3 regions of the Microbaculum mangrovi genome follow, and region 2 is predicted to be linked to each of the others. Evidence: riboswitches for the same ligand, from Rfam matches in the RefSeq annotation. Region 2 holds a riboswitch; each other region holds the start of a gene.
What was found. A riboswitch is a leader RNA that binds a small molecule or an ion and turns the genes downstream of it on or off. The one in region 2 is predicted to bind cobalamin.

Region 1 (3,266 bases), on a different contig from region 2:
GACCGTTTCGCCGCCGATCTCGACGAAGCGCGCCGACATCGACCCGACGAACCGGCTCCCGTCGCTACGCCTGAAGTGCATCCTGAAATCGTCGACGCTGCCGTGCTCCCGGATCAGCCGCAGGCATTCCGCGCGCTCGTCGCGGTCGATGGCGAAATCCTCGACCTTGAGCGGCGGATCGCCCGGCTTAAGCCGCAGCATCGCCGCCATGGCCGGCGTCTGGTACAGCACCTCGCCGTCCGATACGCGCGCGGCCACGACCGGGACCGGACAGTTGTCGAGGATCAGCTGAAACGCGCCCTCGATCCGGTCCTGCGCGCCTGTGGCCGCCTTGTCGTCCTCATCCAGCGCCAAAACTGAGCCTTTCCTCCAGAAGGATACCCGACAAACAAAATACCATACCTCCAATCGGGCAAGCTCAACGCGATAATGCGGCGATCGCCGCCGAATTCCAAACGGCCGCGAAATTCGGGTGGACGGCAGATCGCCGCTCGACCATGGTACGCCGCCATGAGCGAGCTTCCAGAGAGTGCCAGACGGGTCGCCGACGCCGCGCGGGCGGCGGGTCTCGACATCACCGTCGTCGAGATGCCGGAGTCGACGCGCACGGCCGAGGATGCGGCGGCGGCCTGCGGCTGCGCGGTCGCGCAGATCGTCAAATCGCTGGTTTTTCAGGGCGCGGAGACGGAAACGCCCTATCTGCTGCTCGTCTCCGGGGTCAATCGCGTCGACGAAGACGGCATGGCCGCGGTGCTGGGCGAGCCCCTGAAACGCCCGGACGGACGGGCGGTGCGCGAGATCACCGGCTACGCGATCGGCGGCATTCCGCCGCTCGGCCACCCGGATACGATGCCCACCGTCATCGACGAGACGCTGCTCGACTTCGACACCGTGTGGGCGGCGGCCGGCACGCCGCGCTGCGTCTTCTCGGTGGATCCGAACGCCCTCGCCGCGGCGACCAAGGCGCGGCGGCATCCGTTCTGACACCCCTGTTCCGACGCCTGAACCGCCGTCTCAACCCACGAAAAAGCCCGCGAGGAGGTCCCCGCGGGCTCGATTGTCTACGTGAATTCGTCGATCAGGCCGCCGCCGGACGCATCCTTTCGATGGCGAAGCCGGCGATAACGGCGGGAACGACCCACATCAGCGCCTGAACCACCAGCGAGGCCGACACGAACTGGGCGGCAAGCTCTGCCGGCACGGGGCTGCCCATGTCGTCGGGGTGCGGCGCGCCGATCACGTGCGGCAGCACGATCAGGCCGACGCCCACGATCGACCAGACGACATGCCGGCCGAAGAAGATCGCCGCCAGGCCCAGCGCGGTGGCCACCGCCGTGCCGACCCACCAGATCTGCCTCAGCTCCAGTTCGGCCGCGTAGGCGCCCGGCAGCTCGGGCGCGAGCCCGAAGGCCGGCGCGAGCCCGGTCGCGACGAAGCCGGCCACCGCCCACGGAATGACGCTGCGCGCGGTGATCTCGGCGCCCTTGACGAACATCGCCGCCAGCAGCATCCAGGCGAAGCCGACCGCGACGATCACGCTCGCCGTGTAGGTCAGGATCGTCCGCATCGCGTCGCCGCCTTCGGCCGCCGTCTCGCCGCTATGGACGTGGGCGAGCAGGATCTGCGCGGCGCTTGCCACGTCCGTCGTCTCGAACTGCTCGGCGTGCAGGATGAGCGGTGTCGTCGTGACGGATTCGATCGCGCCCACGACGATACCCCCGGCGATGCCTCCGATGAGGCCGCCGGCCAATATGCGCATCAGCATGACGCGATCAGTGGCAGGGGAAGGACATCGCATGACGCGCGTCGTGCGCGGCGTCATGCAGGGCCTGCGGATGCGCGAAACCGGCCCCGAAGACCAGCACGGCTCCCATCAGGAACACCAGGGCCGCGACACCGATGCGGGTCGAGGCGAGAGGCTGGGAAAAAGTCGTCGTCTGATTAGTCATCGTATGTACCCGTGTTGCCGCTCCACCGGCGGCGTCTTGAGTTGTCCCACGGACCGGCAGGTCTCCTGGCTCGCGCCTTTAGCGCCCTTCCTCCCCCTTCCCGGCGTCAAGCCAGTGGGATGACGGAGGAACGGCTTGGCGCCCACAGTTGCGGGGACAGCCGCGGCTTTCGGTAAGTCCTGTCGAGACAGGCCGGCACCGCGTTCCCTTTTGCGCCCGTTGGACTGAACCTTTTCAGGCCAGCCTGTCCGGGACCGATCCGAGTCGGACACTATCGAACCGGATTGCGTCCGTCGAGGGCGTTGCCGCGTTTCATCCCAGCGCCGCCGCAAGCCGCACCCACGCGGACTCGTCGCTGGGCATCCCGAACCGCAGCCAGTCCGGGCGATAGGCGAAACGACGCACGAAGATCCCCGCCTGTCCCAGCCGGTCGAAAACCGCCGGCGCCCGCGCGCTTTCCGCGAGCCGGTAAAGGCGCGTCCCGCCGACGACGGCGAGCCCCGCACGCGTGAGAAGATCGTCGAGGCGTTGCCGGTCCTCGTCCAGCCGGGCCCGTGTCTCAGCCAGCCAGCCGGCATCGGCCAGGGCCCGGCGCCCGATCCCGATCGCCGGCCCCGACACCGCCCACGGCCCCAGCGCGGCGCGGATCTTCACCGCCAGGTCCGGCCCGGCCACCGCGAAGCCAAGCCGCAGGCCGGCGAGCCCGTAGGTCTTGCCGAAGGAGCGCAGCACCACCACGCCCGCGCCGGGGAGGTCGGGGATCAGGCTCAGCGGCCCGTCCTCCAGGTCGGCGAAGGCCTCGTCGACGACGAGCAGGCCGTTGCGCGCGGCGAGCTCCGAGGCCAGCGCCGCCAAAGTTTCCGGATCCGTCCGTCGTCCGTCGGGATTGTTGGGATTGCACAGGACGATGCCGTCATGTCCGGCTGCCGCCTCGAGCGAGCCAACCTCCGTGACCGCCGCACCCGATTGCGCCCAGGCGGCGGCGTGCTCGGCATAGGTCGGCCCGACGACGGCGACGGACGTCAACGGCACGATGCGCGGCAGCAGCGAAATCAGCACCTGCGTGCCCGGCGCGGCGACAACCCGCGTCGGATCGCCGCCATAGGCAGCCGCGGCGGCGGTCTCCAGGGCCGCCGCATCCGACGGTTCCGGCAATCGCGCCCAGACCTCCGCCGGGACATCGGGAACCGGATAGGGCCGCGGATTGATGCCGGTCGACAGGTCGATGATCAGCTCGGGCGCACCGGGGAACAGCCGCCGCGCCTCGGCCAGGCGCCCGCCATGAGCAATCTCCCCCCCTGCCGGGACGTGCGCGAA
Region 2 (3,266 bases):
CGCTTCATCAACTCGTAGCACACCACGGCGTCGATCTCGGTCTCCGCCACGCCCGGTCGCATGAAGTCGCGCGCTGCCTCCATCGCTGCCACCGATATCGCAGCCGCCTCGCGGATCACCGCCACCTCGCGCGGGCTCTTGTAGAGCCGCACGTCCTCGATCAGGTCGGAATCCTCGACGATCTCCGCCCCGGCGGCGGCGAAACGCCGGCCGACCGTCCGCACATGGTCGGGATGGCAGCCATAGCCCCAGGTCTGGATTGCCACCCGGCCGCGGCCCCAGCCGCGCGCCAGAAGCTTCTCGGCCAGCTCAACCGCCTGCTCGGCCGCCGGAATGCTGCGTGAGTTGTAGAGAATGTCGGTGATCTGCGGCGTGTTTGAGATCAGAACCTTGTGGCTGGTGTTGTCGAAGAACACGAAGCTGCCGCTGGCGGTGTCGAAGTAAAGCCCGATCACCGCGTGGCGATACTGCCAGATGTGATCGTGCCCCGTTAGGTAGTGATAATCGCGCGGCGCCGTCACCAGCATGCCGTCATAGCCGGCGCGCTCCAGCGCGCGCTGTACCCGCGCCCGGCGCTGCGCATACTCCTCGTCGGGAAACGGTTGCTCCCAGTCGATGCCCTCGCGAATGCCCTTATCCATGCTGTTCTCCCGTTGTTGCGCGCCCGTGCGACGGGCATTTTTTTATAATGCAATAAAAAATATTATCTCAATAATTTTTTCCTCTCTGCACGCCTGTGCCGCCATCAAGTCCCTTCGTTTATCTCCGGGCTTTTCGAGCGTCGGCCTACCGAACCGCCGCTCTCGAAGACTGGCGGCGACTCTGCGTAGCCTGAAATCCAGCGCTCCCCGGACAAACTGAGATCAGTTCGCTTTCGTCTGACATTCTCCGCCAGCCGTCTTCAGGCGATCTACTCGTGAAGCTGTGAATTCATGCCATTGGATTGGCGCTTGGCGGTGCATCTGGCGAAGTGTGGGAGCGTCCGGCCGTCGGGGGCAAACGCGTGATGTCCGGCCGAATCGCCAGCCTCTGCCGAACGTGTAGCGGCAGCTATGTCCGCATCGGCGACAGGGCACGCGGTCCTGTACATATGCGTTCACCCGGCCGGAACCGGGCGGTGCCGTTTGCGCGTGCACGGCTTGGCATCCCCCGCCTTGGCCGCCTAATTGACATATCATCGAAACGTGCCTAGCGTCCTGCGCGACGGTTCCCCTCGGGGATCAAAAGGGAACGCAGTGAGGATCGTTCGATCCGAATCTGCGGCTGCCCCCGCAACTGTAAGCGGATAGTCGTCCGTCAATACGCCACTGGGCCTCGGGCACCGGGAAGGCGACGGATCGGTGACAACCCGCGAGCCAGGAGACCTGCCGTCAGCCGTGGTCACACGCGACGACGTCGGACGGGGTGTTTCGATGGTTGGCAAGCCGCCATCGCTTTCGGGCGATGACCGGCGAGACTTCGTTCGCGGTGACGTGCCACCTGGCGTACCGCCCGAGGTCTTGAAATGCCGAAATCCGTTCTCACCGGCTCGTCCGAGCCGCGACTCCATTCCGTTTCCGTTGTCATCCTGATTGCCGCGCTGGCCCTGGCGCCGGCGCCGCGGGCCTCTGCCCAAGATGCCCAGGAAGCGGATGACGAAACCGCTTTCGACGGTCGCTTCGTGCCCGTCACCGAAGCGGCCGCCGTGGCGCTCGACGAGATCACCGTCAGCCCGAACCGGACCGCCACGCCGGACCGCGCGGTGGGCAGCACGGTCACGGTCATTACCGGCGAAGAGCTCGAGGAGCAGCAAATCCGGGTCGTCTCCGACGTGCTGCGCCAGGTGCCGGGCGTTGCCGTCAATCGCACGGGCGGACTCGGCGACTTCACGCAGGTCCGCATCCGTGGCGCCGAAGGGAACCAGACGATGGTCCGGATCGACGGCATCGAGATGAACGATCCCGCCTTCGGGTCCGAATTCGACTTCGGCAACCTGCTGGTCCAGGACGTCGCCCGCATCGAGGTGCTGCGCGGTCCGCAGAGCGCCCTCTACGGCTCGGATGCCATCGGCGGCGTGATCAATATCGTCACGAAGCGTGGCGACGGGGCGCCGAGCGCCACGGTATCGGCGGAAGGCGGGTCGTTCGGCACCTTCCGCGGCCATGCCTCGGTCAGCGCCAGCGACGACACGTTCGATCTGCTCGTCAGCGCCGTGGGACTGTCCACCGACGGCATATCCAGCGCGGACGAGGCGAACGGAAACGTCGAGAAGGACGCCTACCGGAACGGAACCGGCCTCATCAAGTTCGGGATCCATCCGACCGAGGATATCGACCTGGCATTCGTCGGGCGCGTCACGAACTTCATGCGGGAAGGCGACGCCGACATCGGCGGCATCGGCCCGATCGACGCGTTCAACGATTCGCGCGGCCAGCAGCTGTTCGGCCGGGTCCAGGGCACCTTCCGCATGTTCGAGGGGCGCTGGGAGCACATCTTCGGCGCGACGCGGACGGACCAGACGACGGACTACCTCACCAACAAGGCGGTCACCAGCACGTATCAGGGGGACAAGAACAAGCTGGACTACCAGTCGAATCTCTACCTCGAACAGGAGACGGTGCCGGCGAGCCATACGCTCACGTTTCTGGCCGAACACGAAACCCAAGGCGTCAAGGTGGACGGCCTCTGGTCAAATCTCGACCGGACGATCGAGTCGACGGGACTTGTCGGCCAGTACCAACTCGGTCTGTTCGACAGCCTGTTCGTGACGGCGGCCGTTCGCCACGACGTCAACGATCTCTTCAAGGATGCCGATACCTATCGGCTGACCGGCGCCTACACCATCGACACGACCGGCACCAAGCTGCGCGCCTCCTATGGCACGGGCGTGAAGAACCCGACCATGTTCGAGCTCTACGGATACACGCAGACCTACCGGGGCAATCCCAACCTCAAGCCGGAGCAGGCGGCCGGCTGGGACGTGGGCATCGATCAGGCCCTGTGGGGCGAACGCGTCGTGGCCGACGCCACCTACTTCGATATGCGCATAGCGGATCTGATCACCGGTGCCGGCACGACGTCGGTCAACATGCCGGGCGAGTCCAGGATCCACGGTGTCGAACTCGGTGTCTCGGTGTCGCCTCTCGACAACCTCTTCGTTCGGGCCTCCTACACCTACACCGATGGCAAGGACGCGACGGGTGCAGACCTGGTGCGGCGACCGCCGCATCTGGCGAGCCTGGACGTCAACTACGCGTTCCTCGACGGGCGCGCGAACGCCAATCTCT
Region 3 (3,266 bases), on a different contig from region 2:
TTGCGGGCGGTGCCTGAGCGCCGCCCGCTCCGATCCCGCCGGCAATGCGGGACCGACGGGGCAGATCGCCGGCGCCCGGCACGACGCGTCCTCAAAACTCGATGCCCTCCTGCGCCTTCACGCCGGCGGCGAAGTGGTGCTTGACCAGGGTCATCTCGGTGACGAGGTCGGCGGCCTCGATCAGTTCCGGCTTGGCGTTGCGGCCGGTGACGACGACATGCAGGTCCGGCCGGCGGTTCTTGAGCGTCTCCACCACCTCGTCGAGCGGCAGGTAATCGTATCGCAGCGCGATGTTGAGTTCGTCGAGCACGACCAGCGCCATCTCGGGATCGGCCATCAGCGCCCTGGCCTTTTCCCAGGCCTTCCCGGCGGCCGCGATGTCGCGCGCCTTGTCCTGGGTCTCCCAGGTGAAGCCCTCGCCCATGGTGTGCCACGCGACGAGATCGCCGAACTTTTCCAGGACCACCCGCTCGCCCGTCGACCAGGCGCCCTTGATGAACTGCACGACGCCGACCTTGCGGCCGTAGCCGACCATCCTGAGGGCCAGTCCGAAGGCCGCCGTCGACTTGCCCTTGCCCGGGCCGGTGTTGACGATCAGCAGGCCCTTCTTCTCGATCGTCTTGGAGGCGACCTCGGCGTCCTGCACTGCCTTGCGCTTCTCCATCTTCGCGCGGTGGCGGGCGGTCTCGTCGGGCTTCTCGTCTGTCATGTCTCGTCCTTCATCACCATCGGCAGTCCCGCCACCATGAAGACCACGCGCGCGGCCTGCCGCGCAATACGCTGGTTGAGCCGCCCCTGCGCGTCGCGGAAGGCGCGGCCGAGCGGGTTGTCGGGCACGATACTCAGGCCCACCTCGTTGGAAACGAGCACCGTTGTCGCATCCCGGGCGGCCAGCGCGGCGTCTAGATTGTCGATGGCGGCGGCGACGTCGTGCCCGCCGAGCATGAGGTTCGACAGCCACACCGTCAGGCAGTCGGCCAGGACCGGCGCGGCGGCGGGGGCGTCCCGGATCGCCTCGGGCAGCGCGAGCGGGGCCTCGACGGTCCGCCAGCCCTCGCCCCGGCGCGCGCGGTGCTCGGCGATTCGCGCCTCCATCTCCGCGTCGAAGGCCTGCGCCGTCGCCAGATAGACCCACGGCGCCGGCTGCGCCCGCACCATGTCTTCGGCGTACCGGCTCTTGCCCGACCGCGAACCGCCGAGCACCAGGCTGAGATGGGAATGGCTATCCAAAATGCGCCTCTTTGCGTCGTTGCCAGCCCGATTGACTCGCCCCCGGCAAGGCAATAGTCAATCCGGTGACGGTCCTTCCTGTTGAGGAAGGTGAAAAGGGAACGCGGTGCCGAAGGAAGCTTCGAATGCCGCGGCTGCCCCCGCAACTGTAGGCGGAGAGCCGCCCGTCTGATGTCCACTGGGCGACGTGCCACGTCGTGGCGCCCGGGAAGGCGACGGGTAAGCGAGACGATCCGCGAGCCAGGAGACCTGCCGTCCAGGACTGACCGCGACGTCGGGCGGGGTGCGCCGGCAATTCGCGGACGACCGACCCGAGATGTCGGCGTAGTTCCCACAAGGCGTCGCCTGCGGAACGGACCACGCACCCTGGACAGCGCGATGATCGCGCCAACAACGAGGGAATTGAAGCGGTGGCCCGACCCTTCCTTTACGTCTGCACCACCTGCAAGCAGGACGGCGCGCCCCTGGCCGAGGGCGAGACGCCGCCCGGCAAGCTGCTCTACGAGGCCGTCGCCGAAAAGCTCGCCGCGATGGGCGACGCCGCGCCCGTCGACGTCGAACCGGTCGTCTGCTTCGCCAATTGCGAGCAGGGCTGCTCCGCCGGCGTCTCCCAGCCGGGCAAATGGGCCTACATGGTCGGCCATATCGGCCCGGAGCACGCCGACGACCTGATCACCTACGCCGCGGCTTACGCGCAATCGGACCGCGGCGCCGTTCTGCGCTCCGGCCGGCCTGAATCGCTGCGCCACGCCATCGTCGGCCGCTTCCCGACCCATCTCGCCTTCCCGCAATCCCCGATAAAGGACGCCGCCGAATGAGTGCGCCTGCCCCCAAGCTCAGCGGAGAGAAGATTCCCGCGACCGTGATCACCGGCTTCCTCGGCGCCGGCAAGACGACGCTGGTGCGCCACGTCCTGGAGAACGCCAACGGCCGCCGCATCGCCATCATCGTCAACGAGTTCGGCTCGCTCGGCATCGACGGCGACCTCCTGAAGAGCTGCGGCATCGCCGGCTGCACCGACGACGACATCGTCGAGCTCGCCAACGGCTGCATCTGCTGCACGGTCGCCGACGACTTCCTGCCGACCATGCAGGCCCTGCTCGACCGCGACGATCCGCCCGAGCACGTGCTGATCGAGACGTCGGGCCTCGCCCTGCCGAAGCCGCTGATCAAGGCCTTCGACTGGCCGACCATCCGCTCGCGCATGACGGTCGACGGCGTCATCGCCGTGGTCGACGGCCCCGCCGTCGCCACCGGCCGTTTCGCCGACGATCCCGACGCCATCGCCCGGCAGCGCGCGGAGGATCCCTCCGTCGATCACGACAACCCGCTCGCCGAGGTCTACGAGGACCAGCTCAACGCCGCCGACCTGATCGTCGTCAACAAGGCCGACCTGCTCGACGCGGCCGGCATCGATGCGCTGAAGCAGGGGATCGCCGGCGCGGTGCCGCGCGCGGTGAAGGTCGTCTCGGCCTACGAGGGCCGCATCGATCCCGCCGTCCTGCTCGGCATCGGCGCCGCCGCCGAGGACGATCTCGACGCCCGCCCCTCGCACCATGACGGCGCCGACGACCACGAGCACGACGATTTCGAGTCCTTCGTCGTCGAGATCGGCGAGATCGCCGACCCCGACACCCTGGTCACCCGCCTCCGCGCGGTCGCCGAGGCGCACGACATCCTGCGCATCAAGGGCTTCGTGCCCGTCAGCGCCAAGCCGATGCGGCTCGCCGTGCAAGGCGTCGGCGGCCGGTTCCGCCACGCCTACGACCGCCCGTGGACGCCGACCGAACAGCGCGTCGGCCGCCTCGTCGTCATCGGCGAGACCGGCCTGGACCAGGCCGCGATCGACGCGGCGATACGAGGCTGACATGCACGTTCTGGTCCGGGAGACACGCGCGCTCGACGAGATCGAGCAGGCGGTCGATCTCGGCCAGACGCCTGCCGACCTGGTCTTCCTGTCCTTCTCGGATTCCGACCTCGGCGCCGCGTCCGCCGCCTGGCAGGCGGACGCGGCATTGCCGGGCCTGAGGCTCGCT

Region 1: it holds a riboswitch for cobalamin, as region 2 does, so the genes downstream of both, ACSF9G_RS03880 (CbtB domain-containing protein) here and ACSF9G_RS20690 (TonB-dependent receptor plug domain-containing protein) in region 2, are expected to answer to the same signal.
Region 3: it holds a riboswitch for cobalamin, as region 2 does, so the genes downstream of both, ACSF9G_RS03910 (DUF1636 family protein) here and ACSF9G_RS20690 (TonB-dependent receptor plug domain-containing protein) in region 2, are expected to answer to the same signal.

What each region holds. Positions count from the first base shown of each region.
Region 1 is NZ_JBPODT010000001.1:803,456-806,721, forward strand. It holds gene ACSF9G_RS03865 (ATP-binding protein) at 1-354, opposite strand, end outside; gene ACSF9G_RS03870 (YbaK/EbsC family protein) at 511-984, shown strand; gene ACSF9G_RS03875 (CbtA family protein) at 1,079-1,765, opposite strand; gene ACSF9G_RS03880 (CbtB domain-containing protein) at 1,773-1,949, opposite strand; cobalamin riboswitch at 1,988-2,212, opposite strand; gene cobD (threonine-phosphate decarboxylase CobD) at 2,262-3,266, opposite strand, start outside.
Region 2 is NZ_JBPODT010000004.1:835,461-838,726, forward strand. It holds gene ACSF9G_RS20685 (M24 family metallopeptidase) at 1-641, opposite strand, end outside; cobalamin riboswitch at 1,188-1,386, shown strand; gene ACSF9G_RS20690 (TonB-dependent receptor plug domain-containing protein) at 1,505-3,266, shown strand, end outside.
Region 3 is NZ_JBPODT010000001.1:809,241-812,506, forward strand. It holds gene cobO (cob(I)yrinic acid a,c-diamide adenosyltransferase) at 92-709, opposite strand; gene cobU (bifunctional adenosylcobinamide kinase/adenosylcobinamide-phosphate guanylyltransferase) at 706-1,233, opposite strand; cobalamin riboswitch at 1,283-1,501, shown strand; gene ACSF9G_RS03910 (DUF1636 family protein) at 1,641-2,048, shown strand; gene cobW (cobalamin biosynthesis protein CobW) at 2,045-3,097, shown strand; gene cobN (cobaltochelatase subunit CobN) at 3,099-3,266, shown strand, end outside.